3 regions of the Glutamicibacter sp. NPDC087344 genome follow, and region 3 is predicted to be linked to each of the others. Evidence: riboswitches for the same ligand, from Rfam matches in the RefSeq annotation. Region 3 holds a riboswitch; each other region holds the start of a gene.

Region 1 (7,533 bases), on a different contig from region 3:
CTGAGGACGAGTTTTTCGGCTTTTGCTGGGCGTTCGGGGACTCAACGGTCGTATCGACATTATCTGCCAGAAGACTCATGATCTTTTCTTTCCCTAGGCCGCAAGTGCACGGGGCGAACCCGAGCGGGCGGTGATAATGCGTGGGTCGAGCTTCGGATGGATGAGGTCAACCAGCAGGTTGACTCCGGTGAACACGATGGCCGTGAGCAGCACCAAACCCTGGACCAGCGGGATGTCTTGCACCGTCACTGCCTGGAGAATCAGCTGCCCGAGTCCGGCGCGGGCAAAAACTGTTTCGGTGATCACCGAACCAGCCAACAGGGTGCCAATGGTGATACCGGCGATCGACAGCGCCGCTGGTGCCGCGTTCTTCAAGGTGTGGCGGTAGAAGATCCAGGATTCACTGGCTCCCTTGGCCCGCAGCACATCCACAAATGGTTGGGTGTTCACTTCTTGCACACTCTTGATGAGCACCTGTGCAATGGGTGCGCTCAGGTGGACTGCCAAAACGAAGATCGGCACCGCGAGCGACAGGAAGGAATCATCCGGGAACAGCGACATCACCCCCAGCTGCACGGCCAACAACTGCAGCAGGACCAAACCCAGCCAGAAGACGGGAATTGAGACCATGAGCGGCGGCAGGTTCAGCAGGAGGTTGCGCAGCTTGGCGCTGCGGGCCAGGCTGGCTGCAGCGGTGAGCGCCACGGCGAAAACCACCGCAACCACGAATGCCGAGCCGGCCAGGATCAACGTTGAACCGACGATTTCGCCAATACGGGCGGATACCTCAGAGCCGCTGGATAGCGAGTATCCCAGATCCCCGCGCAGCAAACCGAACAGCTGGGTGAAGTACTGGGACAAAACCGGCTGGTCATATCCGTAGTACGCCTTCATCTGCGCGATGGTCGCCGGGTCAGCTGCCGAATCCGAGTTCAAGAAGATGGTCACCGGATCGTTGGGAAGCGACTGTACCGCGATGAACACAACGGTGTAGGCCAGCCAGATCACCAGCAGGGCCTGGCCAACACGCTTGGCTATGTATCCGCCCATGGCAATAACTCCTAGTTTTCGCTCTTCCAGGCGCCCTGGAAGATTGGTGCGGTGCCGGAGGTGAATTCAACGTGCGCCGAGTCGCTGGCACCGTACACCTGGACTTCGTCCCAGAGCACCAGGGTCAGCGCCTTGTCCAGGACCAGTGCACGCTGTTCTTCCTCGATCAGTTTCAGGTGTTCTTCTTCGCTGGTGGCCGCCTGCTCCTTGGCGAAGAGCTCGTTCAGCTCTTCGTCGGAGTTCAGTGTCTGGGTGTTGTTGGCCGGCGCGTAGACCGGGCCGAGGCCGCCAAGGGCGAACTGCCGGGTACCGAAGAACTCAATCTGGTCGTCAACCAGCGCATTCACCAGGAAGGTATTGTCGGCAGCGCGGTTGACCAGCTTCACGCCGAGGTCGCGCCACTGCTGCTCGATCAATTCGAATGCCGGCTTGATGACAACGGAGTTGTTCGAGCTGGCAACGGTGATTTCCAGCTTCTCTCCGTCTTTTTCGCGCACGCCGTCCGCCCCTACGGTCCAGCCCGCTTCGTCGAGCAGCTGCTTGGATTTCTCCGGGTTGTAGGCAAGATCTGCGGACAAATCAACAAATCCCGGCGCCTTGTGGTTCAAGATCGATCCGGCAATGACGTAGCTGTCCGAAAGCACGGTGTCCTTGATGGCCTGACGGTCGATTCCGACCTGGAGTGCTTGGCGAACCTTCGGGTCGGCAAGCTTGCCGGAGCCGATACGCACCGCTGCCTGGTTGGTTGTCAGGTCAACACCCTGAGCGGCGAATACCTGGCCGCCGTTGGCGGTGAGCACCTGCTCATCAACCGGCTGCAGGCCGCGGACCAGGTCGACCTGGCCTGACTGGGCGGCGCCGGCGCGGCTGGCAACTTCTGGCAGGTACTTGACCACGAGGGAATCAAGGTAGGCATCCCCCTGATTCGCTGCGGTTTCCGGGGCCCAGGCGTAGTCGTCACGGCTGGTGAAAACAACTTCTTCGTCCGGCTTTTCCGACTCGAAAACAAACGGTCCGGATCCGACGATCTTTGCAATCGCCGACTGTCCGGCGTTGTCCAGCTTCAACGTTGCCGGGGAAACCAGGCCGGCGGTGACCGAGGAGGTGGCACGCAGGAAGTTGGCGTCCGGACGCTTGAGCGTCACCTTGACCTGGTTATCGCCTACAACTTCAGCCGACTTGTATGCGCTGAAGTCCACGTTTGGTGCGATCTGAGCGGATTCGATGCCCAGACCCAGTGCATCAAGGTTAAGCTTGACCGCCTGCGCATCCAGTGCGGTGCCGTCAGAGAAGGTCACTCCGTCACGAATGGTGAAGGTGAACTCGGTCTGCTCGGTGTTTGCCTCAAAATCGTCGGCAATCCAGCCCACGAGCTTGCCGGACTCAACGTCATAGTAGGTCAGGCGGTCCAGGACCGAATTCAGCACGTTGGCCTTCTCGTAGAAACGAGCGGCCTGGGTCTGCCAGTTATTGATCGGGGTAACTTCGGCAAAGGTGAAGGTGCCGCCCTCTACCGGTTCACCGGCCGCCGCCGGCGAACCTTCTGCTGGGGTAGCAGAATCTGCATTGCCACCGCAGGCGGTCAGGGTTAGTCCCAATACGGCGGCCAGGGCCGCTGCTTTCAAGCTCAGGTGCGAAATACGCATCTTCGTGTGTTCCTCTCGGTATGTGACCCGAGGATTACGCATGAATACTCAACGATCCTTTGTTGAGGATCTGCGGGAAGGCATAGCTCCGCCCGCGAAGGACCGTTGTGGAATCTAGCAATCTCCATCGGTCCTGGCCTTAGCACCGCTCCCTGCTTCGGGTGGTTGCTGCGACGTCTGCGAGCCAGGTCTCTCAGTCGCTCTGGATGGTGTGGTGTTCGGCTAACCTGCCGAACAATTCAAGTGTGCAACCCATTGCGGGTGCCAGCCAAGCGTTACGTAAAGTCCGCGTCATGAAGTCATATTCCAAGCGATAACACGCCGTCATCACGTCACACTAGGTGTCACAGTTCGTCACAAGTCGTTTTGTGTCGCACTGAAGATTTTTCCCTTGCGCTAGTGGCTATCGATAGTCCTTAATGACCCGACTTTAAAGAAGACAGTCTCCAACACCAGTTCACAGAGAGTGGGTGCTGCGTCACAAACGCAAAAGTGAAGTTGAGTCCGCAAGCCACGGAAACCGGCAATTCGCTCTCGAAGACTATGCTCAGGTGACCCTGGACCAAGGGCGCATCGACTACCCCCGAATGCTCCTGCAAGTTATGGATCAGAAAATCGCTCGGTCAGCTTTCGGACATCAACCGCCCTACGGACCGCCCCGCGGTCCACGGCGTCCAGAGCTCGGGGAATCAGATTAGCCGTTGGCCTCCACCGAATGGGAGGCATTCGAGTATCCACGGATTCCCATAGGTGCCTGACCAAAAGAGGGACGACCTGATTCGTATGATTAACTAATCCCTACTACTTCCAATTTATCTTCGTCCCGAAAGTGCAGCTGTGTCCCACGAGCCTCTAAGTTTGCGTGAACGCAATCGTCAGCGCACTCGCACTGACATCCTCGTGGCAATGTCGCTGCTGCTCGGTCAGAAGTCCTTTGACAGCATCACCATTGAAGAGGTCGCTAAACACGCGGGGGTATCCCGTGGAACCGTTTATACGTATTTCCCTGATGGGCATGAGCAGCTGGTTCGTGAAGCCTACACTCGAATTGGCAACCTGCTAGATGCCGATGGTTCGGCACGCCGCGACCAGCAAGTTGGTGCCACGGCACGAATCATCGCTTTAGCTACTGCGCTGGTGGACATTGCGTCAACCCCGGAAGGTCGCTTTTACGCGCGCATCGGCACGGCCACGTTCGGCCCGCTCAGTGGCGTGACCGGTCAGGCCTCATCGCACTTCAAACAGATGCTGCTTGAAGATCTTCGTCAGGCACGCAACGACGGAACTCTGCCGGCCGACGCACCCGTTGAAGAAATCGCAGTTTTGGTCTCCGGGGCGCTGCGTGAAATTGCCTCCGTGACCGCGGAGCACCCAGAGCAGGCCGATGGTCTGCTGCGGGCCTTGCGACGCACCTGCAATGCACTGTTAACTGAAGCGAATTAACACTGTCGAAGAGCCAGGGCTACTCCGCGCCCAAGTCCGTCGCCATGCGCACGACCAGCGGAACGATTTCAGCGATCAAGAACTGGGCGGTCGCAGTTTCGGGGCGCGTCGCGGCCCATCCCAGGTAAGTGAAACCCCGCGCGAGCAAAAAGAGATCAAGCAATTGCTCTTCGTGTTGGCTCAGGTCCCGCTCGGTTCGGTACCCGCGTAACAAGGCTTCTCGGTAATCCGGGTACAACTCGTTCTCCACAAAGAAAAACAGCACGGTGGACAGGTCGAAGAGATACCATCCATCACCAAAATCATCGAAATCGATCACAACAAATTCATCGCCGGAAACCAAAACGTTTTCAGGGGTGAAGTCTGCGTGGATCACGCCGTAGACCGATGGCTCGGTCCCAAAAGCCTTGAACTGATCCCGCATGATTTCCCGTGCCCGCTGCAGCTGCCCTGTCGCGCCGGCATCTAGACCCGGCGCGCTGAGCGCGTCTCCCCACAGAGCGTCCGGACCAATAATCGCCTCGCAATCCCAAGGGACTCGGGGAAACTTTCCGGCCCCACCAAGACGTTCGGCAACATTATGCATGCGCGCCGCCAGCGCCCCCATGGTTTCAAAGTGCTCCGGCAACAACGGGCTCGCCTCTTCGGCTCCCTCGGTTTGGCCAAGCTGCCGGGAGTTTTCCAACCACCGCTGGGCATCAACAATCACTTCAGTTTCACCATCGCTGACGGTCACTGCACGGTGACCGTTTGCCGCTTCCACCAGGTGCACGACGGGGAAGCCCTCCCGAGACAGGAGATCGATGAAGTCAGACTCGGCCTTAACTTCTTCATGCGTTCGATAGCCCGGTCGGTGCAATCGCAGGGCAATGGAACCATCGGGAGTCTCCGCGCGAAACACGGTGTTTTCCCGCATTTTGACGAACTGAAGGTCAACGGTTTCCGGATCGTAGCCAAACTCCACGAGAGCAAGACGAGCAAGAACTACCGAATTTTCCCTAGTCAATAACACTTTAGACTCCTTTTTATTAGAATTCCTGAACACATTGTTCAAAAATTACTCACCGTGTACGATATTAGCTAAAGAGATCAGGATCACACAAGGACAAATAATGCAGCATTCAACTCAAAACGCCACCCCGGATCTTATTGCTCGTCGCAAAGCCGTGCTTGGAACCCACTCCCCCATGTTTTACAACGATCCGTTGGAACTGGTCAGTGGCAAAGGTGTGTGGCTACGCGCGGTCAATGGCCGACGTTTTCTCGACGCCTACAACAACGTGCCCCATGTTGGCCACGCCCACCCGGCTATCGCCAACGCGGTTTCGCAGCAGATGCGCAAGCTCTCCCTGAACACCCGCTACGTCAATAATCGCGTGGTCGACTACGCCGAAGCGCTGCTCGCAACGCTGCATCCAGACCTGGATCGAGTCTCCTTTGGCAACAGCGGTTCCGAAGCCAATGAGCTCGCCATCCGCCTCGCCAGATTCCGCAGCGGGAACACCGGACTGATTTTCAGCGACTACAGCTATCACGGCACCACACTCACGCTCGCGCAGGCCACTACAGGGCTGGCCACCAGCGAACCCATGGGTGAAAACGTGCGCACCATCCGCATCCCCGACGCGACCGGCCTCACGGAGCAGGAAGCCCAGCAACTGCTCGCCGAGGCACTCTCCGAGGTTGATACCGCGATCGCCTCCCTGCAAGAAGCGGGATTCGGTGTCGCCGCAACACTTTTTGATCCGTTGTTCTCCACCGAGGGACTGGTCAAGGTGCCACCGGGATACGTTGAGGGTCTGATCCAGCGTGTCCGGCAGGCCGGCGGACTCTACATTGCCGACGAGGTCCAATCCGGTTTCGGACGCGTCGGCAGATTCATGTGGGGGCACGAACTCTTCAACGTCACCCCGGACATTGTCACCATGGGCAAACCCATGGGCAACGGGCATCCCATCGGTGCCACCATCATGGGTCACGATCTTCTTGAAGACTTCGGCGCAGCCAACATGTTCTTTAATACCTTTGCCGGCAACCCGGTCTCCTCCGCGGCCGGGCATGCGGTCCTTGACGTCATGGCAGATGAAGGCCTGCGCGAACGCGCCACCGCCACCGGGGCCTTCCTCAAGAGTGAACTCACTCGCGAGCTGGCGGGAATCAGCCGCTTTGATGAGATACGCGGCGATGGCTTGTTCGCCGGCATGCGCTTCACCGACCCAGACACCGGGGAGGCGGACCCAACCACCGCCAAGCAGGTGGTGGAGGAAATGTACCACCAGGGTGTGCTCATCAGCCGTGTTGGGCGAAACGATGAAGTGCTCAAGATCCGCCCACCGCTGGCCTTCGAAGAACAGCATGCAGAAATCCTGATCAAAAAGCTGACAAAAATCATTCGGTCACTCTGAATGACCCCGCTGTTGCGCTTGAGTGCCTGCGCATTGTCATTGCGTGCACACCTCACGGTGAAGCCTTAAAACTTGGGTATGTGATGTGCTTCACTCTTTAGTAATTGAAGTCCTTGTGACCTTATAGCAAAGGAAGTCCCATGTCATCGTCTTCCAATGGACTGGCCAAAAACAAACTTGGCGTCGGTTCAATCGTCTTTTTGGTGCTCGCCGCGGTGGCACCCATGACCGTGCTGGTTGTTGTTCTCCCGCTGGCTATCGCCCTGGGCAACGGCGGCGGTATCCCCGTTGCCATCCTGCTGGTGGCGCTGGCGCTCCTGTTCTTCTCTGTAGGTTATGCACAAATCACCAAGGAACTGACCAACGCCGGCGGCTTCTACGCCATCGCAGTCAAGGGCCTTGGCAAAATCGCCGGCCTGATCACCGGCTTGATTGCCACCATTGGATACAACGCCTTCGTGGCTGGGGCTTTGGGAACCATCGGCTTTTTTGCCGGCATGGTCGCGGTGCCGGAATTGACCGGCGGAGCGGTCACCCTGGACTGGTTCTGGACCGGACTGGTGTTGTTTGTGGTGGTGTTCTTCCTGGCCCGCTCGGGTATTCACGTCAGTGCAGTGGTTCTCGGAGTCGCGCTGGTACTCGAAATCATCATGGTGTTCTCCTTTGGCATCGCGGTACTGGTTCGCACCGGCTTTGACGCAGCGATCTTCACGCCCGGAGTGATTACCGGAGGTTCATTGTGGATTGGCTTGCTGCTGGCGGCCACCGCGTTCATCGGGTTTGAAGCGACCTCCCTGTTCGGGGAGGAAGCCAAGAACCCGCAGCGCACCATCCCGCGGGCCACCTACACGGCCATTGTTGTTATCGGCCTCATGCACGCCTTCGCCGCCTGGGCGATCGTCAGCGCGGTGGGTGTGCAGCAGGCACAAGACAACGCCCTAGAGCACCTGGACGCCGGTGACATGTCGCTCGTTCTGATCAGCGATTAC
Region 2 (7,533 bases), on a different contig from region 3:
GTTTTGGTTCTGCCAGGTTGGACCGTTCTTTGCAATCTTCACCTTCCTCGAGCCAGTTTTTGAGAATCTCGGCATTGAGGGCGGTCCGCAATTCGATTTCATCAGCAACGGAATTCAGCTTGCCGGCGCGTTCTTCGGCCTCTACCTCTTGCACCGGCTCACCCGCCGCAATTTTGTGATCTGGACCTTCGCGCTCATGTTCGGCGCCCTTATTATTCTCGGACTGTTCCCGAGCGCACCTGTGTGGCTTACGGTATTCCTGTTCGTTTCCTACCTCTTCATTGCCCCGGCAGCAAACAACATCGAACGTGTGTATCCTGCTGAAATCTTCCCGACGAACATCAGGGCAACGGGTGTTGGAATGGCCGCCGCGTTCTCGCGCATCGCTGCAATCGCGACAACCTACCTGCTTCCTACCTCTATGGAGCATCTGGGTGCGAACGGAACCTTGATCATCCTGGCAGTGTTCCCGCTCGTCGGCTTGATCACTTCGTTCTTGTGGGCACCGGAAACCAAGGGCAAACAGCTTCACTAGGTTTTTCCGATACTGTGCCCAAGCTGTTCCCCGACGAGGGAACAGCTTGGGCAAAGTTCTTGGCACCGTTTAGAAGCTCGATGATCTCATAGACGCCGGAGAGCGGATTAAACCAGGTTCTTGTGCGGTACTGACATGTTTTAGACGTCGCAGCATGGCCAAGAGGCGCCTAAAAAACTACAGACACAAATGCTCGGCTGGGAATCCCCGCCGAGCATTTGTGTCTGATGGATAGTTGATTATTTGGTGCAAACCAAACGCGTAGCACCACGGCTCCGCTTCGACGGTCCGTGACCCGTCATGAGATACAACCCGCGATTCTCTCCTGGCCCGTCCGTACCATCCTTGTCCGGGTCCTTGGATGGCGGAGCGTCGTAGCACGCAGTTCCGAAGCGAGCATGGCCAGTTATACAGTTAACTACAGTGCGTGATAGCGGTGGTTAAGCAGTTGCCAGGCTGCTGCGGGCCTCTGCCCGCAGCGATGCCTTGGAGGCGGCGGCCAAACCACGTTCAAGGTCGCCCAGCAGATCATCCACTTCTTCGATACCCACCGAGAGCCTAACCAGGTTCGCCGGAATTTCCAGAGGCGTGCCTATTAAAGAAGCGTGAGTCATTTCGCGTGGATAACAGACCAACGATTCAACGCCGCCCAGGGACACCGAGAGCTGGAAAAGTTCCATGGATTCAGCGAACGCCCGGGCAGCTGCCTCATCAGCGAGCTGCAAGGACAGGATCCCGCCAAAATCACGTTGCTGACGGGCGGCCAATTCATGACCAGGGTGTTCGGGCAGTCCCGGGTAGTACACGCGGGCGACATCCCGATGCGCATCCAGCCAGCCAGCCAACGTAGAAGCCGAGGCGCAATGGCGTTCCATCCGCAACCCCAGGGTTTTCAGACCACGCGAAGCCAGGTAGTTATCCTGCGGGCCGGAGACCGCGCCACCGGCGAACTGCTGGTAGCCCACAGCTTCGGCCAAAGTCTGGCCGCGATGCAGTCGCTCGCTCACAATGACCGCACCGCCAAGCACGTCCGAATGCCCGCCAATGTATTTGGTGGTGGAGTGAACCACGGCATGGGCGCCGAATTCCAGTGGACGTTGCAGGTACGGGGTGGCGAAGGTGTTATCAACAACCAGCAGCGCACCAATCTCTTCTGCCAGTGCAGCCCAGCCGGCCAGATCCGCAATGCCAAGCAACGGGTTGGAAGGGGTTTCCACCCACAACAATGCGGTATTCGGTCGCAGTGCGGCACGCACCGCATCCAGGTTGGTGATATCCACCGCGCTGGCGGTAATCCCCCACTTTTGGTGCAGCCGGGTGATGAGCCGGTTGGTGCCGCCATACCCATCGGCACCTAAAACAATATGGTCCCCCGGTGCCAGCAAAGCCCGAAGCAACGCATCCTCCGCAGCGATACCAGAGGCGAAAGAGAAACCGGCTGCCCCGCCTTCCAATGCGGTGAGCTGAGCTTCAAACCCATTACGGGTTGGATTGGAGCCACGGGAGTATTCATGGCCGGCACGCAACACGTTGATGCCATCTTGGATAAAGGTGCTGGTCTGGTAAATCGGCGGGATCACCGCACCGGTGTGCGGATCCTTTTCCTGGCCAGCGTGCACCGCCAGCGTGTTGAAGCCGCTCATGCGAAGCTCTCCTCAAGGGTAGTTGCCTGCGCTGCACTCAGCGCGCGGTCCAAATCTCGAATCAGATCTGCAGGATCTTCCAGTCCCACCGACAAACGCAACACCGCACGGTTAAGGCCGGCCTCGGCGAGCTGTTCCGCGGAAAGTCGACAGTGGGTCATGGTGGCCGGATGGGCGATCATGGTGCGGGTATCGCCAATATTGGCGGCCAGCACAATCACCTCCAGACTGTCGATGAATGCTGAGACCAGCCGTTCATCATGCAGTTCCACCGCCAGCACGCTGCCAGTTCCCCTTGGGAAAAAACGTTTGGCACGCTCGTGGTGCCGGTGTCCTGGCCGGCTCGGGTGATGCACCGCGGCGACCGCGGGATGAGCCTGGAGGAAGTTGGCAAGCAACAACAGGTTCTGTTGCGCCGCGGCGGTACGTACGGTCAGCGTTTCAATACCGGTCAGGATGCCGTGGGCGCTGGCCGCAGGCAGGGTTGGACCTAAATCATGCAAGAACTTTGAACGCACCAGCATGCTGTATGCACCTGCGCCGTAGCGTTCAAGCAGCGAAGTGCCGGCGTAGCGGGCCCTTGGGGCCGCGATCTGCGCCCAACGGAATTGATCCGAGAAATCAAAAGTTCCCCCATCAATCACCACCCCGCCCAGAACCTGGCCATGGCCGGCCAAGGCCTTGGTTGCCGAGTGCACCACGATGTCTGCTCCGTGCAGCAATGGCTTGAAGTTTGCGGGGGTGGCCAACGTATTGTCCACAACCACCGGGATATTGTGCCGGTGCGCGATCTCGCTTAACACCGGCAGATCCGGCAAGGTGGACAGCGGGTTCGTGACCGACTCCAGGAAAAAGGCGCGGGTGTCCTCTTCGATAGCCGCTTCCCAGGCAGCTGGATCATCGGGATCCACAAAACTGATCCGAATCCCGAAGTCGTTAAAGGAGTCGGTCAACAAATCCACGGTTCCGCCATAGAGCTGGTTGGAGGCCAGAATATGTTTGGGGCCTTGGGTTAGCGCCAGCAGCGCGAGTGCCACTGCCGCCTGGCCGGTAGCCGTGGCAACAGCGTACGCCCCGGATTCCAACGCCGCGGCACGCTGCTCGAAAACGGAAACCGTGGGGTTTCCGGTACGTGAATAGGTGAAACCGGCCTGGCGCAGTGCGAACTTCTCCACCGCATCTGCATGAGAGGGAAATTCGAAAGCCGCAGAGGAATACAGCGGCACGGTCAGTGGGCGGTAGTCTCCGCTGGGTGCGTATCCGGCGTGGATCGCCGCGGTTGACGGCTGGGTGTTTGGCTGCGCCATGGCTGGCTCCTTCTCGTTGTCTCATCCACGAGAGAGTGCACCGAACACGGTGCAGCGTACCAGGGAAGGCCAACAAAACGGCCTGTCCATCACGGTACGAGGCACAGCGCAACGTCTAAAGACGCGCTCGGAGCTGCTCCATCGTTCCTGGCATTAGCACCTTGCGGTTTCCCGCTGGTTGCTGCGACGTCGACGAGCCAGATCTCTCGGTCGCTCTTGATGGGGTGTTGTTCTTCCATGGTTCGCCAAAGCTTCCCGGTGGCGCAACCGGCACCAAGGCCTGTGCTTCACAGAACGTCGCGACCCGTCATGTGTCGCATTTTCCGCGTAATGACACCCGTGTTACGTCACGTCTGTGACGCGTCGAATGAGCCAAAAACCGCTAGATCTCAGGCATCTGAGGCTTTTTATGTGTCGTTTCCGGTTTTTTCGATGACACAATGTGTCAATTTCAGCCGAGAACTTGTACACCGAAATCTGAGACCACCGATCGGACCTCGGCCAGGTATCGCTGTGCCTGCTCCGTGAGCGGAATCGCGGCATGATCAATCCAGCCAATCTCGATGCGTTCCTCAACGTCCAGCGGAATGGCGACGATCGACGGGTCAAGTTCGTCGCTGACGATACCCGTGGAGATCGTGTAGCCGCCAAGGCCGATCATCAGGTTGAAGATGGTTGCTCGGTCGGAGACCCGGATTGCCCGTTTGCTGGACAACGTGGAGAGGATTTCCTCGGCGAAGTAGAACGAGCTGTTAGCCCCCTGGTCAAAGGTGAGTCGTGGCAGATCTTCAAGGTCCGCAAGGGTCACGCGCTGTGCTGCGGAGAGCGGGTTGCTGCGCGAAATAAAGATGTGCGGTTCGGCCAGGAACAGCGGATGAAATACCAGCCGGGATTCACGCAACAGCTTCTCGATCACTTTTCGATTGAAGTCATTGAGGTAGAGGATTCCGATCTCGCTGCGCAGGGTGCGCACGTCCTCGATGATCTCCTCGGTACGGGTCTCACGCAAGGAAAATTCGTACTCTCCAGCCTCGCTTGCCTGGACCATCCGGACAAATGCATCCACGGAAAACGAATAATGCTGGGTCGAGATCCCCAGCAGTCGGCGGGACGGGGGCCGATCCAGATACCGCTGCTCCAGAAGCTCCACCTGCTCCAGAACCTGTCTGGCGTAACCCAGGAATTCAGATCCCTCGATTGTCAGTGTCACGCCTCTGGCCGAACGGACCAAAAGTGCACGTCCCACGCGGGATTCAAGCTCTTTCATGGCCGCGGACATACTCGGCTGGGCGACGTACAAAAGGTCGGCCGCGGCGGAGATTGAACCCTCCGTTGCGACCGCGATGAAATAACGCAGTTGCTGCAGTGTCAGACCGCTTGCACCTTGAACCATAGGCTGAGTCTATATCAACCCATAGTTACATTGAGTTACCTGATATCCATTTTGGCACTGCATGATTGACGCATCGACTTCCCCCCGGCCTGCCCAGGCCTTTAATCATCAGATTGGCCACCATGGCAGACGCGCTAACTTTCAGCATTACCAGCACCGACTTCGACGAGAATTACACACCCTCAACGGACTCGCGCATCACCACAAACTTCGCCAACTTGGCTCGCGGAGAGAACCGTCAGCAGAACCTGCACAACGCCCTGACGATGATCAACCGACGCTTTAACGATTTGGCGCACTGGGACAATCCCAAGGGTGAACGCTACGCACTTCAGCTTGAGATTATCTCCGCAAACGTACACGTCAGCTCCGAGAACGGAGATCAAGAATTCCCCCTGCTGGAGGTACTGGACACCAGCATCATCGACCGGAAAACCGGCATCCGAAGCCACGGCATTGTAGGAAACAACTTCTCCTCCTACGTGCGCGACTACGACTTCAGTGTGGTGCTCCCCTCCGCAAGCGATGCCTCGGGCAAACCTTCGTTGCCCGAAGATTTCGGAGACCTTCACGGCCGGCTCTTCCAGCATTTCCTCGACTCCGACGCCTATCAACAGCGTTTCGCACAGCTACCGGTGATCTGCATCAGCGTCTCCAGCTCCAAGACCTACCGTCGCACCGGTCACAGCCACCCGGTTCTGGGTCTTGAATACCAGCAGGACGACTACTCGCTGACCGACGCGTACTTTGCCAAGATGGGCTTGCGCGTGCGCTACTTCATGCCCGTCGGGTCCGTCGCACCGCTGGCCTTCTATTTCCGCGGCGACCTGCTCAATGACTACACCGACCTGCAGCTGATCAGCACCATTAGCACCATGGAGACCTTCCAGAAGATCTACCGCCCGGAGATCTACAACGCGAACTGCGCGGCGCCGGCCATCTACCAGCCAAGCCTGAGCGCGCAGGACTTCTCCCGCACCCTCATTTCCTATGACCGCGAGGAACGCACTCGGCTTGGTGCAAGCCAGGGCAAATACACCGAAGAGCACTTCATCACTCCCAACCGCGAACTGCTGAACCAGTGGGCCGCCTCGTGCGCCGCTGTGGCCGCCTAAACACCTAAGGACCATTCCATGAGCTCCCAGCTACTTCCAACCTCGATTGTCGGCAGCCTTCCCAAACCAGCGTGGCTATCCCAACCCGAAACTTTGTGGTCCCCTTGGAAACTTGAGGGCGCCGAACTGCTTGAAGGCAAAAAGGACGCAACCCGCGCCGCCGTGCTGGAGCAGACCCAGCGCGGTATCGACATCATCAGCGACGGCGAACAGACCCGCCAGCACTTCGTCACTACCTTCATTGAGCACCTGAGCGGTGTCGATTTCCAGAAGCGCGAGACGGTGCTCATCCGCAACCGTTACGAGGCGAGTGTGCCCACGGTTGTTGGCGCCGTAGCGCGCGAGAATCCGGTGTTCGTTGATGACGCCAAGTTCCTGCGCTCGCTCACCAACCAGCCCATCAAGTGGACCCTTCCCGGCCCGATGACCATGGTCGACACCCTGCATGATGCGCACTACGGCAGCCGTGAGAAGTTGGCTTGGGAGTTCGCCACCATCCTCAACCAGGAAGCCAAGGAGCTCGAAGCCGCTGGGGTGGATATCATCCAGTTTGATGAGCCAGCCTTCAACGTGTTTTTCGACGAGGTTTCCGACTGGGGTATCGCCGCGTTGGAACGTGCCTGCGAGGGGCTCAAAGCCGAAACCGTGGCACACATCTGCTTCGGCTACGGGATCAAGGCGAACAATGACTGGAAGGCCACCTTGGGTGCCCAGTGGCGGCACTATGAGAAGTCCTTCCCGTTGCTTCAGCGTTCATCCATCGACACCGTCTCCTTGGAATCCCACCACTCAAATGTGCCGCTGGAAGTCGTTGAGCTGGTGCGCGGCAAAAAGGTGATGCTCGGCGCCATCGACGTGGCGGATACCGCCATCGAGTCCCCCGAAGAAGTAGTGCAGACACTGCGAAACGCACTTGAATATGTCGATGCAGACAAGCTTGTTCCCAGCACCAACTGCGGCATGGCCCCCTTCCCCCGGGATGTGGCATTGGCCAAGCTCAGTGCACTGAGCGCGGGGGCCGGAATCCTGCGTGAAGAGCTGGTTGGCGCCCGCGTCTAAGCTGGCGGGTTGCTGCCTCCGGTCGGTGTTTACCTGGGATTCACCGGCCTGAGGCAGCTAGCACCCCCTAGCCAGGGTGGCGGATTGGCCAAATTTCGGATGGTTCGCAGCGCGCAGGTATACGCCGACAACGAGCGACCCTTTGCCACCATCCTCTACGCCAAAACCACCGGCACCCCCGGGTCATCCCATCTCGCCTAGGCAGATGTGGCAATATTTTTGCGGCCTATCCGATGGAGGATTCTTGCAACTGGCACAAGAATGGTTCCCATGGATGAAATCCCAATGATCCTTGAGGATGCCACCGCTTGGCGCGCATGGCTCGATAAGTTTGAAGACAGCAGCAACGGGGTGTGGCTTGTGCTGGCCAAAAAAGGAACCACCACACCGACCCGGCTGACGGCGGCTCAAGCACTCCAAGAAGCCCTATGCAGCGGTTGGATTGACGGACGCCGGCGCAGCCTGGACGAAGCCACTTTCC
Region 3 (7,533 bases):
GTCCACCGAATCACGGTTAAAGATTCGTGGCAGGGTTCCTGCCAGTGTGGCATTGGCGCCCATGATTGCATCCATGGCGGCATCAATGAGCTCGCCAATGTTCTTAGGTGCTGCCCCCTCAATGGAGGGAAGCCCCTTGGCGTTTTCAGCCAGGTAATTCCAACGTGCGTTCTCCGGAACCCAGAAGACACCGCGGCCGGTGTACTCATCAACATCGTCAATGAGCATGGCAATCTGATCTTCGCTCATTCCGTCTTCTGTCAATTCCGCGGCCAACTGCTCGCGACGCTCGGCGAAGGCATCAGAAACATACTTCAAGAAGACCAGACCAAGGATCACATCCTTGTACTGTGACGCATCCATGGAACCACGGAGTTTGTCTGCGGCTTTCCAAAGAGTATCTTTGAGTTCCTTCATGGTACTAGGCGCTGCCTCAGCCGCCACCTTTTTAGCTCGTGCCACTAGGGCCTTCCTTCCATACTGATGTTTGGATCAATTATCTCAGCTTCACCGGAAAATAAAGCGCTGATCAACGCGTGTGTGATGTCGTCTAATTGGCCTATACGCTGAACCGCCGCAAGTCGTTCTTCCTCAATGGTGCGCAGTGAACTTTCCAATGCTGCCACTGTGCTTTGAGGCAGCCGGCGAACGTCCCACCGACGCCAATGCGGATGGAACGCACTATTGATGTCCTTCGCGAGTACCTCGGAAACAATTCCTGAATCAGAGCCGGAATCAATTCTGAGGATCCTGACCGGATAATTCACGGCATGTGATCCTTGATGGTCCACGATTGCGCTGGGCTTGCCGTGGGCAGTGAAGATTACATCCCCGGGTTTCGTGAGGGGCGCATGTTCGTATGACTGGGTAAGGTCAAAATAGGAAAGCGCGCCCGTTGGCTGTCCGTGAAGCAGATCAGTGGGGTTCCAGACTTTGATGCCTTCGTGCTTGGCATCGCCTAACGAAAGTTTTGTGAAACGGGTACCCGAGATGAGGCGGACGGTGCCCTGGTGCACCAAGTCTCCTAGAGGAGTTGTCGCCGAGCGTAAGTGCTGGGAAGTCGGGTCGTTGACACTGCGTGCCTGAAGTTCAATCTTCAGCTGTGGTCGTGACGCCGCCGAAATCAAATGATCAAGGGCCAGTTCCAGCTCAACCTGCCGTTTAGCTAGATCCGAAGAATCGGTTACTCGCGAGGGGTGAGTAGTCTTTTTGCTTGGAATCAAGCTTCCAGTGGACGCAATGACAACGCTGGTGCGAGCCCATTGGGCAAACCTGAATGCACGGGTACGTAACGCCTCATCACCGATCAGGCTTGCGCCAACATCTGTGGCGAAATCCGAGATGACATTTTCATCCAACTCAAGATCGCTGAGGTTTGCCAGCATGATGCGGCGTTCCGCCAGTGGGATTTCCTCTACGGTCGGACCGATGACCCAAAGCGCCAAGGCCGTGCGCGGCCTATAGAGGAGATGGCCTTGGGGAAGTCGAACGGCGGCTCGAATTCGTCCCATACGAAGGATTGAGCCACGAATGCTGGTCAATTTCTTGGAGGACATCGTGTCAATCAACACATCTGCCGGCGCAATGATGACTGCTCCCTGAGTTGGACCAAGCTCCAAAACAAGGTCGTCAATTCCTTGTAATATCTCTTCGGGATCCGTAGAGGAAACTTCTGGAGAAGGGAACTGCGCCAGGTGCACGACCGGCTGGTTTCCGCCGAACGGCTTGCTGATGCTCAATGAATCGTTCGCGGTGGCAAGCATCTTGAGCCGGCGCAGGGTCATCCGATCTGCTGGGCTTGAGATTTCGGAAACAACTGGTTGCTGGATGATTGCCGCGGTAGATTCATTTAGCGACCGTGAGAGTTCATGGATCAGGTCGCTGCCGCCATGAGTGGCTTCATGGAAAAGCAATTCATTGCCCGCTAGTTCAAGTGCGCAGCGAGCGACGAGCTGGCGGGCTTCGGTAGAGATAGCGGTGCGGCTTATCGAGATTTCGTTGGCACGGAATCGGTCGGTCACGAGTGATTCGAATGCTGGCAGTGCCCCATAAGAGGCATCGATGAGCTTATCAACGTAAGCCGCTAGGAACTCCAACTGGTCGGTGGTCGCTTCAAGTTCCGAATAGAGGAACTCATCATCCGGGTCAATTTCATCGGCCGCATCGAGCAGGTCTTCAGCGCTGAGGCCCTGGAATGGCCGGCCCCAGAGCTGCTGGAGTACCAGCAGCGCGGTGACCGGGTGGAAGTTATCTCGTGCAATGTTGGAGAACGCCGCCGCGTCTGCATCAAACTCCGGGTTGTTGCCGCGTCCGGTAGCTTGCAACCAGGAAACAATCTCTTCTGACCTGAAGAGGTCTTGCGAGCCGGTGGTATGCGCCGGCTCGGGAAAGGGCGTCTCGGTCCCGCGACTGCGTGAACGCCACATGGTGACTACCGGTCGCTGTACCTGGGCGAGACGCGCAATGTCTGACAGCGACAGCAAATCCTGTGCCTGCATGACAGCCTCCTTTGGAACGCGCGAACGGTATGACTCAATCCTAATAAAACGCCTTCAGATGACAACCGCATGAGCTGATAACCCCCATTATCAGCAAGTTAGTATCAAAATGTCGAAGTCGTGTTGCATGCTGGTTTCGCGACGAAAACACCCCCCCTCGGATTTCGACTCCTGGCAGGTACGTTTTCGTCCACATCATCACTCACTCGCACCAGGAGGCCCTAGTGGAACCGCAGTTGCAGGGACCTTACGTCCCGCCGGAAATGCTGAGCAAGCGTCCCAAGAAGTCGTGGATCATTCCAGCTTCGGCAGGTCTTGCAGCCGGCACCGTTCTAGGCTTGCTGATCGGGGTCACGGCCTCTGGCGGGGGAGTGAGCAGCTCGGCCATGAGCCAGAAGGTCATTGACCAGGCCGTGGAAAACTGCAGCATGGATGCCGAAGGCTACACCGTCATGGACGGAGGCGCCGCGATTGAGCTGGACACCAAGGGCGAGGACTCCTTTGACTCTGGAACCAGCAACTACTTTTCCTACCTGTGCATGCTAGACGAGCTCGGAGTCCCCGAGGTTACTCAGCAGAAGATGAGCCGGACTCGCGCATTGGACGGAACCCAAAGAGATACCTGGGACGGATTGCAGGCCAGCTGGTCTTACCACCCGGACAGCGGAATCAACATCCTGATTGAAGGGGCGAAAAACTGATGAGTACGCTCAAGCCACTGAACCCGGTGCCAGAAGAACTGCCAGCAGAACCGAAAACCAAGAAAAAGCGTTGGGGACTTGTCTTGGGTTCGGTCCTAGTCATTGGAGCCTTGGGAGGCGGGGTCTTCTGGGGGATGAATATCCCGGATCCCAAGGAATCCGAAGAATATCTGGCGCTCTCGGACACCACCACGGCAGTATTCGCCGAACGTGACGAGCTCAGTGCGGAGCTCACCGAGCTGAAATCAGGTCTTGCGGACCGAGAGGCCGAGCTGGAGCAACAGGGCAAAGACCTTGATTCCCGTTCCGCCACGCTGGATGAACGCGACGAAGAGCTTGACGGAGCCGAAGCTGCGGTGCTGGCCCGTGAAAAGGCCGTTGGCACCGTTGAAGCTGAGCAGGAAGCGAACTCCGTCAGCGACGGCATCTGGACGGTGGGCACCGACATCAAGGCCGGGACCTACCGGGCCAAGGAAGCGGTAGGCAGCAACTGCTATTGGGCCGTGCTCAAGTCCGGGACCAATGGGGACGACATCATCAACAACGGCATCCCCGGCGGCGGCCGTCCCACGGTGACTGTCTCAAAGGGCCAAGACTTCGAATCGGTGCGCTGCGGTACCTGGGTCAAGCAATAACACCCAGTGGCGCGCATACCGTCATTGATCATCACAAATCAAAGGAATCATCATGAGCTACAACAATATGCAGCCTGCGCCTATGGCTCAGCACCCTGCTCCGTACCTGCCACCCAAGTCGTTCTTGACAACCTGGTTGCTGTCCCTGTTCTTGGGCGCCCTCGGCGTTGACCGCTTTTACCTGGGCAAGGTGGGTACCGGCCTGCTGAAACTGTTCACCTTCGGCGGTCTGGGCCTGTGGGCCCTGATCGACCTGATTATCATCCTCAGTGGCGGCATGACGGACAAGTTCCGCCGCCCGCTGGAAGGCTATGCCAAACACAAGGTGGTGGCCTGGATCATCAGCATTGTGCTGGTGGTAATTGGCGGAATCGGCGGTATGGTCAACGCGAGTACTGCAGGCTTTGACGGTGCGTCGTCGTCCTCGGCCATTGAGTTGCCAGCTACCGGTAGCGAAACCGAAAGCAAGGCAGCGCCGGCCGAAGCCAAAGAGGAGCCAGCAGCCAAGGAAGAAAAGGCTGAAACCTCGTGGCAGGAAGTGATTGTCCTTGACGGCAAAACCGACAAGTCCAGCAAGGTGTTTGAACTGACCGGTGCCGAGGCGCGGATGACCTACAGCTTCACCGGTGGCGAAGACATGGCCATTGGAGCCATCTACCTCTTGACCGAGGGAACCGACCTGATGAAGGACGGCGGACTCCCAGAAGTCATGCTTGACGGGCCGGTGGAAGAAGAAACCGCGCTGCACAAGTCGGCAGGCACCTATTTCCTTGACGTGACTGCAGCGAACTTCGACGGGTGGAGCATCACCATCGAAGAGAAGCGCTAACCAAAGGTTTCGTGTCTCGCCGTTGGGGCGGTGAGCACGGAAATGCGCCCGGGCGGGCTCTCATCATGGGGAAGAGAGCCCACCCGGGTTTTTATTGCATTGATGCCTGGTGTGAGGCAGAAGCTGAAAGCTTTAGTTCGCCGGGGTCAGAGTGACAGCGGTGGTGACCGGAACCGGGTTGGCGAACAAGTCCAAGACCGGGCAGTGGGCGTCAACAGCCTGGCGCAGTTCGTCATAACGCTCGGCCGTCTCCGGGCCGGTGATCTGCACGTCGAGATCAACCGAGGTGAAGCCCGGACGCACGGTTTTATCGATGCCAAAGAGGCCGCGCACATCAAGGTGGCCCTCGGCTACAATCTTCACGTCGTCAACCTGGATGTTCAGCTGCTCGGCGTAGAGGCGGTAGACAACCACTTGGCATGAGATCAAGGCGCCCAGCGCGTATTCAACAGGGCTGGCGGCAACGTCGTCTCCACCCAAAGCCGCTGGCTCATCCACGGTAAAGGTGTGCTTCCCGGCAACGATGTTGCTGGCCACCGAACCAAAACCTTCACCCTGCACCGTGAATGTCAGTTTGGCATTATCTGCGGTTGCTGAGATTCGTTCACCCCAACCGGTACCGGCCTGCTGCAGGCGTGCGGAACGATCTTCGGCTATGGAAAGAGTGGAAGCTGCGTTAGACATGAGGAATAAATCCCCTTTCTGGCGCAAGGGGCGCCATCGCTTACGAACCTGTCTTTCAGGTCCGTCGAATCATCACCTGGAGCACCCCGCACAATGACGCGAAGAGGGTTGCCGTCCAATCAGCCAGGGCTTATTCGATTGGAACTCGTGATTCAGTAGTTACTTTTCTACCGGTTCTCGGCATGCTGGGTAAATAGCCAACTTCACGATTCGTCACACGGCGAACTGTCGGTTCCCTCGATAGAATGGATGTGAATTTCCGCGATGTTATGGAGCGGACCTCTACCCGTGAAGTTGTGTGTATGGAATATCAGCTGACCCCCGTTGCCGCACAGACCCTGGTCACCGATTCGGAATTTACCGAAGGTTGGCGGCTTGCCAACGCGGGGCAGGTTGCCATCAACGAACGACGCAATACTCCGGGACTCTCTTTTATCTCCGGCTGGGTCGCAGGCTCTTTGGTGATAGTGCAGCTGTCTATCGAGGGAACCAACATCAGCTTCAGCAGCCGTTGCGAAGAGCACCCGGAGGAGTACTCCTGTGAGCACGTCGCCGCAATGCTGGTGGCGGCAACACAAATCAGCGGTGGAGGTTTTACCGTCTCTAGCGAGGTGAAGCCGGAAAACACCTGGAAAGCTCAACCCGCCCCCCAGTGGGCCCGCACACTCAAACGAATATTGCCCTCCGGACCCAGGGACAATGACGTCGAGGAAGACATTGAAGAGCAACCGCTCGGCCTGATCCTGAAGGTGACTGCCGGCACCAGCTACGGCCGGCCCACCCTTCACCTCAACGCGCGTCCGGCACGCAAGGGGGCGCGCAGCCCCTGGGTGCAAACCGGGGTGTCATGGCGTGGGCTGATGTTTGATGACCGGTTCCCCAAGGCGCAGCGCCGCGCGGTCAATGAACTGGTGATGCTCAGCGAACGCGCACAGCACGACCAGTACGGGCACGTCTGGGACACGTCCGAGTGGGTCAGCCTGAATAGGCTGCCGGGCAAGGATCTGCGTGAAGCCTTTGAGGTGATCCTTGAATCAGGAGTTCAGGTTGTCAACGGAAACTCCAACAACCGAAACGTGGTTTCCTTGTCCGAGCTCAAGGGCTCGGCCTTCCTCGACCTGCGACGTGGCGAGAGCGGGTTGACGATTGAAAGTGTTTTCCGCGGGCCACACGGCGAGGCCGATCACGTGATTGCTTTGGGCAGCCCTCCCTCCCTGGTGGTGTACTCCGACAAACCACTGGAAAAAGCTAAAGACCTGTCAATGGCTCCACTCGAGGACGCCGTGGCACACGAAATTCGGGACTTTCTCAGCATGGGAGCCATGCTGGTTCCAACCTCTGACATTGAAGACTTCGAAACGGAGTACCTCGATTCTTTGCGCCAGGTCGCGCCGGTGCGGAGCGCCGATAATAGCTACAAGGTGCCTGAGGTCCCGCGGCCGGTACTCCAGTTGCAGATGATTGACACCGAGTCCGGAATGAACCTTCGGTTCGCCTGGTACTACGGTTCTAAAGCTCCACGCCAGAAGTCGGTCGAGCACGAAATTATCACTTCAGTGCAGGACAAGCTCGGTGGGGATGAGCCTTTGGGCCGGCCGACCAAGAGCGGGGTCTTTCCAGAACAAAACCTCACCAAGTCCCAAGCCATCGAATTCATCATGTACCTGCTCCCGCTGCTGGAAGAGCACCCAGACATTCACGTGCTGGGAAATGACGAGGTACCGAACTACACCCTGAATTCAGAACCAGCCACGGTGAGCATCGAGGCGGGGGAGAGCACCGGCGACTGGTTTGACCTCTCGGTGGAGGTCTCCATCAATGGGCTGAAGGTCCCGTTCGCTGACCTTCTCTCGGCACTCACGCTGGGAGACGAGTACTTGGTTCTTGAAGACATGACCGTGATTCCCATTGACGGGCCGGAATTCCACCAGTTGCGCCAGCTGGTTCATGAAGCCGGCGAACTTGGCTCTGTGTCGGGCAACAGCATCCGCATCCACAAGTTGAGTATCGACTGGTGGCAGGAACTGGTGAATCTGGGAATTATCGAAGCCCAGGAAAACCAGTGGCTTGAAGCCGTGGCAGGACTGACCAACGGGGAACAGCTGGAGAAGGTCGAACTTCCCTCGTCGTTTAAAGCCGAGCTGCGCCCGTACCAGGAGCAGGGACTTTCCTGGCTCAACTTCCTG

Evidence for each region. Region 3 has a riboswitch for S-adenosylmethionine ahead of ACIOWL_RS07820 (OsmC family protein). Riboswitches for the same ligand answer to the same signal wherever they lie in the genome.
Region 1: linked by a shared signal. The riboswitch ahead of ACIOWL_RS11640 (ABC transporter substrate-binding protein) and the one ahead of ACIOWL_RS07820 (OsmC family protein) in region 3 are both predicted to bind S-adenosylmethionine.
Region 2: linked by a shared signal. The riboswitch ahead of ACIOWL_RS17135 (O-acetylhomoserine aminocarboxypropyltransferase/cysteine synthase family protein) and the one ahead of ACIOWL_RS07820 (OsmC family protein) in region 3 are both predicted to bind S-adenosylmethionine.

The regions. Positions count from the first base shown of each region.
Region 1 covers NZ_JBIUXY010000005.1:341,704-349,236, forward strand. The annotation lists gene ACIOWL_RS11630 (ABC transporter permease) at 1-79, opposite strand, end outside; gene ACIOWL_RS11635 (ABC transporter permease) at 94-1,050, opposite strand; gene ACIOWL_RS11640 (ABC transporter substrate-binding protein) at 1,062-2,696, opposite strand; SAM riboswitch class I at 2,818-2,909, opposite strand; gene ACIOWL_RS11645 (TetR/AcrR family transcriptional regulator) at 3,555-4,139, shown strand; gene ACIOWL_RS11650 (phosphotransferase enzyme family protein) at 4,159-5,184, opposite strand; gene ACIOWL_RS11655 (aspartate aminotransferase family protein) at 5,252-6,544, shown strand; gene ACIOWL_RS11660 (APC family permease) at 6,685-7,533, shown strand, end outside.
Region 2 covers NZ_JBIUXY010000010.1:146,283-153,815, reverse strand. The annotation lists gene ACIOWL_RS17145 (MFS transporter) at 1-535, shown strand, start outside; gene ACIOWL_RS17140 (cystathionine gamma-synthase) at 976-2,178, opposite strand; gene ACIOWL_RS17135 (O-acetylhomoserine aminocarboxypropyltransferase/cysteine synthase family protein) at 2,175-3,485, opposite strand; SAM riboswitch class I at 3,621-3,711, opposite strand; gene ACIOWL_RS17130 (LysR family transcriptional regulator) at 3,937-4,878, opposite strand; gene ACIOWL_RS17125 (putative oxygenase MesX) at 5,001-5,993, shown strand; gene ACIOWL_RS17120 (methionine synthase) at 6,012-7,052, shown strand; gene ACIOWL_RS17115 (hypothetical protein) at 7,062-7,253, shown strand; gene ACIOWL_RS17110 (YdeI family protein) at 7,323-7,533, shown strand, end outside.
Region 3 covers NZ_JBIUXY010000004.1:40,504-48,036, forward strand. The annotation lists gene ACIOWL_RS07795 (type I restriction-modification system subunit M) at 1-417, opposite strand, end outside; gene ACIOWL_RS07800 (hypothetical protein) at 462-2,498, opposite strand; gene ACIOWL_RS07805 (hypothetical protein) at 2,723-3,199, shown strand; gene ACIOWL_RS07810 (hypothetical protein) at 3,199-3,834, shown strand; gene ACIOWL_RS07815 (TM2 domain-containing protein) at 3,887-4,663, shown strand; gene ACIOWL_RS07820 (OsmC family protein) at 4,796-5,347, opposite strand; SAM riboswitch class IV at 5,379-5,500, opposite strand; gene ACIOWL_RS07825 (SNF2-related protein) at 5,650-7,533, shown strand, end outside.